2 regions of the Cellulomonas sp. NPDC055163 genome follow, and region 2 is predicted to be linked to the other one. Evidence: riboswitches for the same ligand, from Rfam matches in the RefSeq annotation. Region 2 holds a riboswitch; the other holds the start of a gene.
What was found. Region 2 has a riboswitch for cyclic di-GMP ahead of ACWFNE_RS07850 (BldC family transcriptional regulator). Riboswitches for the same ligand answer to the same signal wherever they lie in the genome.
Positions count from the first base shown of each region.

Region 1: another riboswitch for cyclic di-GMP. It lies ahead of ACWFNE_RS01190 (hypothetical protein); the one in region 2 lies ahead of ACWFNE_RS07850 (BldC family transcriptional regulator).

Region 1 is NZ_JBSGSU010000001.1:263,791-267,058, reverse strand. Features, by position in the region: gene ACWFNE_RS01190 (hypothetical protein) at 1-1,839, opposite strand, end outside; cyclic di-GMP riboswitch class I at 1,888-1,962, opposite strand; gene ACWFNE_RS01185 (glycosyl hydrolase) at 2,532-3,268, shown strand, end outside.
Region 2 is NZ_JBSGSU010000003.1:356,800-360,067, forward strand. Features, by position in the region: gene ACWFNE_RS07845 (EAL domain-containing protein) at 1-795, opposite strand, end outside; cyclic di-GMP riboswitch class I at 1,405-1,479, shown strand; gene ACWFNE_RS07850 (BldC family transcriptional regulator) at 1,538-1,726, shown strand; gene def (peptide deformylase) at 1,992-2,477, shown strand; gene ACWFNE_RS07860 (DUF3145 domain-containing protein) at 2,748-3,248, shown strand.

The DNA.
Region 1 (3,268 bases), on a different contig from region 2:
CGCCGTCGAGCTCGCGGTGAACTGGTTCGACGACGTCGGCGCGCCCGCGGTCTCGAAGGTCCGGGTCAGCTCGGTGGTGCCGGCCGGCGACGTGAGGGTCGCCTTCCAGTAGTACGTCGTGCCCGGTTGGAGCCCGGCGACGGGCTGGCTCGTGGTCTTCACGTAGGAGACGGCCGGCACGGCGACCGTCGAGTCGCCCCCGAGGTACTCGAGCGTCCGCCCGTACTGGAAGCGCACGCTGCCCGCGTACCCGTGCAGGTCGACCCAGGCGTAGAGCGACGCCGAGGTGTCTGTGACGTCCTTCTGGTCGAGCGTCCCCGTCGGCGGCTCCGCCGCGGTGATCGCGACGGAGTCGGTGCTCGTGCCGCCCGCCGTGTCGGTCACCGTGAGGCGCGCGCTGCGGTCGCCCGGCCCGTACACGTGCGTGAGCGCCGCCGGCGGCGCCCCCGCGCCGCTCTCCGTGGTCCCGTCGCCGTACGCGAGCGACCAGCTCGCGAGGTGCTCGCCGGCGCCACCGCCGGCGCCCGACGAGCGGGACGCGTCGAACGTGACCGTGAGGGGCGCCGTCCCGTGCGTCGTCGACGTCTGCAGGAACGCCGACGCCCGCGTGTGCGCCGCGGGGGAGTCGGCGACGTCCGCGAACGCCTCGAGCGCGCTCTGCGTCGAGTCGACGAACCACGAGCAGCTGCCGTGGTGGTGGAAGTACAGGACCGCCGTGACCTCGGGCCACGACTCGAGGGTCGCCATCGACTCGCGCAGCCACGCGGCCTTGCGGCCGGGCACCGCGGGGTCCTCGACCGAGCCCCACTCCGCGATCACGAGCGGCTTGCCGTGCGCCTGCCCGAACGCCCGGAACGCCGACGCGGCGCGCGACATCGACGACCACGCCGCCTGCCCGTTCGACGAGCACCCGAACCAGTTGTAGGCGTCGAGCGCGACCTGGTCGACGACGTCGTCGCCGGGGTAGAGCGCGTCGGCGCTCACCGCCGCGGAGGGCGCGAAGGGCGTCGGCGTCACGATCCACGTCCACACGGCGTTGGTCACGCCCTGCGCGCGGAACACCTCGACGTAGTGGCGGAACGCGGCACGGTAGTCGGCCGGGTCGCCGAAGCCGGGGGAGTAGTCGGGCTCGTGCTGGAACGACACGTACATCGGGACGCGCAGCGCCTTGACGGCCTGGGCGTGCTGGACGATCTGCGCGTCGTGGGCGCCGCTCGCGACCGCGACCCACGAGATCTTGGTGCCGTCGATCCGCTTCGAGGACACCGAGAGCAGCGGCGTGCGGCCGCGCTGGACGGTCGTCGCCAGCGGCGTCGACGGCAGCTCGTCCCACAGGGCGTACCAGCGGTGCACGTCGAGCTTGCGCCCGATGCCGGCCTCGAACGCCGAGACGGCGGCGTCGACGCTCGCGTGGGTGCCCTTCGCGACCGACGCCCCGAACAGCAGGCCGTCGTCGGGGGTCAGGGCGTCCTCGGCCCAGTCGTTCGCGGCCCCGGGCCGGGGCGACGCGTCGGGGGTGGGCTCGGTGGACGGCCAGGGGGTGGGGCTGAGCGTCGGCTCCGGCGTCGGGCCGGGCGTCGGCTCGGCGGTGGGTCCGGGCGTGGGCAGGGCCGTCGGCGTCGGCGTCGGGCTCGGCGTCGGCGAGGGCGTGGGCGACGCCGTGGGGCTCGGCTCGACGACCTGGCGGCTGGCGGCGGCTGACGGCGCCACTGCGGCGGCCGTGAGCAGCCCCGCGAGAGCAGCGGTGGCCAGGACCGCGCGTGCGGTGCGGCGACGAGCGGCACCGGTCGCGCCGGAGCGGGTGGCGCGGGCTCGGGTGGTGGAGCTGGGCGCGGGCACGGCACGGCCCTGCCCCGGGAGGCGGCGTTGCACGGGGATCCCCTGTCGTTCGGCAGCCTGGCGGACCGCGTGGGCCCCATGGCTTTGCGTCGCTGCCTTGCGGCAGGTTTGCCTTTTCGTGGACTCGACGAGCGTACGTCCGCTGATCGTGTTAATCCAGTCCCAGAAAGCGGACCAATGCGACGCTGGTGCGCACCGGCCGTGACTGGCGTGCACCCGGGCAATTCGGATATACGACCGTGATCCGTGCAGGGTTCTTGCTCTTTCGAGTGATTCCTGTGCACCATGAGGGCCTACCGCACAGGGCTTCCGGGGGGAACCGAGTTCGGGGCCGCACGCCGGCGCCGAGGTTGGGCCGTCTGGCGCGGTCGCCGCCGCACGACCGGGCAGGGCGACCCGGCACGGAAACACCCCCACGGCCCCGGTAGCCCGCGACGACGCTGTCTCTCACCCATCGTCGCAGGTCAGCACGGTGTCACCGTGCTGGAGCAGGACACGCACAGCGACACGGACGTCGCGCTCCGGCACGGCCGGGACCCCGGGAGGGGCTCCACGGCGATGTCGAACGCGACGGCCGCACACCCGTGCGACTGCGCTCACGCCCGACGAGCACCCGTGCTCACGACCCGCACGCAGTCCGGACAGCATTCCCGGGCGCGCCGTGAAGACCATCGCCGTGGAGGCACCCGCAGATGTTTTCCGACTATCCGTTCAAGTTCACGCGCCGCCATCGCGTGCTCGCTTCTGTGATCACCGTCTCACTTCTTGCGGTCGGCGCCGTCGCGCTGCTGTCGCCGCAGGGTCAGTACGTGTGGAACGGGCCGAGCGCGACCGAGGTCGCCCTCCAGACGGAGCAGGCGCGCTCGCGCGACCTCAGCTCCCAGCTCGAGGAGATGGAGGCGAAGCTCACCGCGCCGCGCCCCCAGGCCGGTGACAAGGTCCAGCTCGCTCGCGCGGAGGACCTGAAGAAGCAGATCACCGAGCTCGAGGCGAAGCTCGAGCAGACGCAGCAGGAGCTGGGCCGCGCCGAGTCCGAGGCCGCGAAGCAGCAGGACGCCGCGAACCTCGTCAACGGCACGCTCAAGGCTACGCGCGAGCGCCAGAACGCCGCGAGCAAGGTCACCACGGCGCAGATCGCGGACCTGAAGAAGCAGCTCGGCGAGCTCAACTACAAGGTGCAGAACCCCAAGGGCTACCAGGCACCGCCGGTCACCGCGTCGATGACCAAGGCGGACATCGTCGCGGCGAGCCAGCTGTTCGGCCTCTACACGACGCAGAGCCCGTTCGACTACGGCGAGTTCAACGGCGTGCAGGCTGCCGTGAACCGCAACGCCGACGTCAGCGGCTACTTCCAGTCGTGGGACACCGACTTCCGCCCGGACGCCGTCCAGGAGGCGTGGAGCCGCGGCCAGATCCCGCTGCTCACCTG
Region 2 (3,268 bases):
GCCCGCGGGCACGTGCTCACCGCGCAGGGCGCGCATGACGAGCGAGCCGGCCAGCGCACCGACCTCGTCGAACCGCTGGTGCACGCTCGACAGGCTCGGGGTCGCGTACGCACCGTGCTCGACGTTGTCGAACGCGAGGACCGCGACGTCCTCGGGCACGCGCACGCCCGCGGCGGCGAGCCCGCGGATGAGTCCGATGGCGTTGTGCCCGGACGCGGTGACGACCGCGTCGGGCCGCTCGGGGCGGCGGAGCAGCTCCCGGGCGGCGTCCTCGCCCGCGGCCTCCGACCAGTCCCGCGCCACGACGAGCAGCTCGTCACTCGGGGCGAGCCCGTGGGTGGTGAGCGCGTCGCGGTACGCGAGGTGACGCTCGTGGTAGTCGTACTGCCGCAGGTCCCCGACGAAGCCGATCCGGCTGTGCCCGTGCGCGCGCAGGTGCTCGACGGCCTCGTGGATCCCGCCGTGGTTGTCCGGCAGCGCGACGGGCGCCTCGACGCCGTCGACCCGCTGGCTCGTGAGCACGACGGGCTTGCCGAGCTCGAGCATCCGCGCGAGGAAGGCCGCGCTCGCGCTCAGGGCGATCGTGACGACCGCGTCGGCCTCGTCCCACGCCACGGACAGCGCGGTCTCGCCGACGACCGTCTCGTCGAGCTCGGGCTCCTCCGGTGCGGTCTGGGCCACGACGACGCGACCGCCCTGCGCGGTGACCTCCCGCACCAGCCCCGCCAGCAGCTCACCGTGGTAGAACCCGCCGATGTGGCGCGCGAGCGCGAGGACGGTCCAGGTGTGCGGCACGTGACTCCTCCGGGTGCGAGCCACGTGTGGGCTCCTCGGGAGGACCATCGGCACGTACGGGGGTGACTTGAGCGGAGAGCCGCAGGTCAGGGGCCGTGCGGGGGGCTTGGGCGGCCCGGTGCGGACGCGCGGGGACCGGTCGTTCGGCGACCGCGCGGCCGGCGGCTGGGGCGGGCGACCCGTCCCGGTGGCGGCGGGGGGAAGCGGCGGGGGGGGGTGACGCGGCCAGGGGACAAAGCGGATGGTGACGCGGCCGGGCGTGACGTGCGTCTCTGCGGCGCGGGAGTGCGCGGACAGCGTTCGGGCGCCTCACCCGCACAAGATGAGGCGCCCGTCACCCGCCGTGGTCACCTGGCGACCCGCCCCGCTCGCGCCTGGGCGTTGGGTCAAGGGTAGGACGAATCGGCCAGGAGGGCGAGAGATCGTCACGGATACGTCTGCTCCGGCCCAACGCGGGCCCGCGTTGCGGTCAGGATGCGCGCCGATACGCGCCGTGTTATAGGCGCCGTCGAAGCGCGTCGATTCACCCGAACGGCCCCCAGGCCGGGTCGTTTCACCCTCGGGGGGTTGTTGCGAAGTTGTCCGGGTTCATGCATAGTTGAGGACGTCAGCGAGAAACGGCAAACCCGCCGCAAGGTGGGGACGCAAAGCCACGGGGCCTCAGGGGTCAGCCGAGCTACCGAACGACAGGAGAGTTGCCATCATGGCCATCACCACCCCCAACCGTTCCGAGTCCACCTCGATGCCGGGCGCTCTGCTCACCCCGGGTGAGGTCGCAGCGATGTTCCGGGTCGACCCGAAGACCGTCACGCGCTGGGCGCAGGCCGGCAAGCTCTCGGCCGTCCGGACGCTCGGTGGGCACCGCCGCTTCCACGAGAACGAGGTCCGCCAGCTCCTCACGGGCGTTCCGCAGCAGCGTTCCGACGTCTGATCGCTCGGCCGCGCGTCGCGCACAGCCTTCTCGCCGAAAGGCCCGGGGAATATCCCCGGGCCTTTTGTCGTGCACCCGTCCCATTCACGTGACCTGGGCCACGTCGATGCGCGGGCGTTGTTGGTGAACCGCGGAGGTGCAGGCGGCACGGGCGCGGGGGAGCGAGGACGGCGGCGGGCCGGAGGGGAGCACCGGGCCGCACGGTGTCCACCCCCGACCGCCGGAGTGCCCGAGTCGGACAGCCCCGCATGAAACAATCGTGGGCATGGCGATGAGAGAGATCCGCACGGTCGGCGACCCGGTCCTGCGCACCCCCTGCGACCCGATCACGACCGTCGACGACCGGGTGCGCTCGCTCGTGACGGACCTGCTCGAGACCGTCGACCACGAAGGTCGGGCCGGCCTCGCCGCCAACCAGATCGGCGTCGGGCTCCGCGCCTTCTCGTGGAACATCGACGACGAGATCGGCTACGTGCTCAACCCGCGCATCGTCGAGCTGTCCGAGGACTACCAGGACGGCGACGAGGGATGCCTCTCGGTGCCCGGCCTCTGGTACCCGACGAAGCGCGCCTGGTACGCGCGCGTCGTGGGCGAGGACCTCGACGGTCATGAGGTCGTCGTCGAGGGGACCGAGCTCATGGCTCGCTGCCTGCAGCACGAGGTGGACCACCTCGACGGGTACCTCTACCTCGACCGGCTCGAGCGGTCGGTGCGCAAGAAGGCGATGCGCGCGATCCGCGACCAGCTCTGACACCGGTCGCGGCGCCGGGCGGGTGCGCCGGGCCCGGGGCAGGCCCGGCGTCGCCGCCGCGGTCCCGGTCCGTGATCCCGACCTATCGGGGCGAACCGTGACCGAACGCCCGGCGGGCCGGTGCACGTCCGGGTGGCGGGGCCGGATTCGCTGGCGTCCGGGCGACCGGATCATGCATGCTGTCACCAGCACGCCGCGAGGCCGTGGTGCACTCCGTTCGCGGGACGAGGTCGTTGGGGAAGACGAACCTCGAGCCGTCAGGAGGGCGACATGGCAGGTGCGATCACCCGCGGTGTACTTTTCGTGCACTCAGCGCCACGTGCGCTCTGCCCCCACATGGAGTGGGCGGCAGGCAACGTGCTGGGCACACGCGTGTCCCTGGACTGGACGCCGCAGCCCGCGGCGCCGGGGATGTACCGGGCGGAGCTGTCTTGGCAGGGTGCCCAGGGGACGGGCGCGCGCCTGGCCTCGGCGCTGCGCGGGTGGACCCACCTGCGCTACGAGGTGACCGAGGAGTCGAGCCACGGCACCGACGGCTCCCGCTGGAGCCACACGCCCGAGCTCGGCATCTTCCACGCCCAGACCGACGTGCACGGCAACGTCGTCGTACCCGAGGACCGCATCCGCGCGGCCCTCGTGCACGCGGCCGACCCGGCTCGTCTGCGCGCCGAGCTCGACCTCGCGCTCGGGCAGGCGTGGGACGACGAGCTCGAGCCGTTCCGCTACGCCGGTGCCGGCGCGCCCGTGCGCTGGCTGCACCGGGTCGGCTGAACCGCCGGCGACGGCTGCCA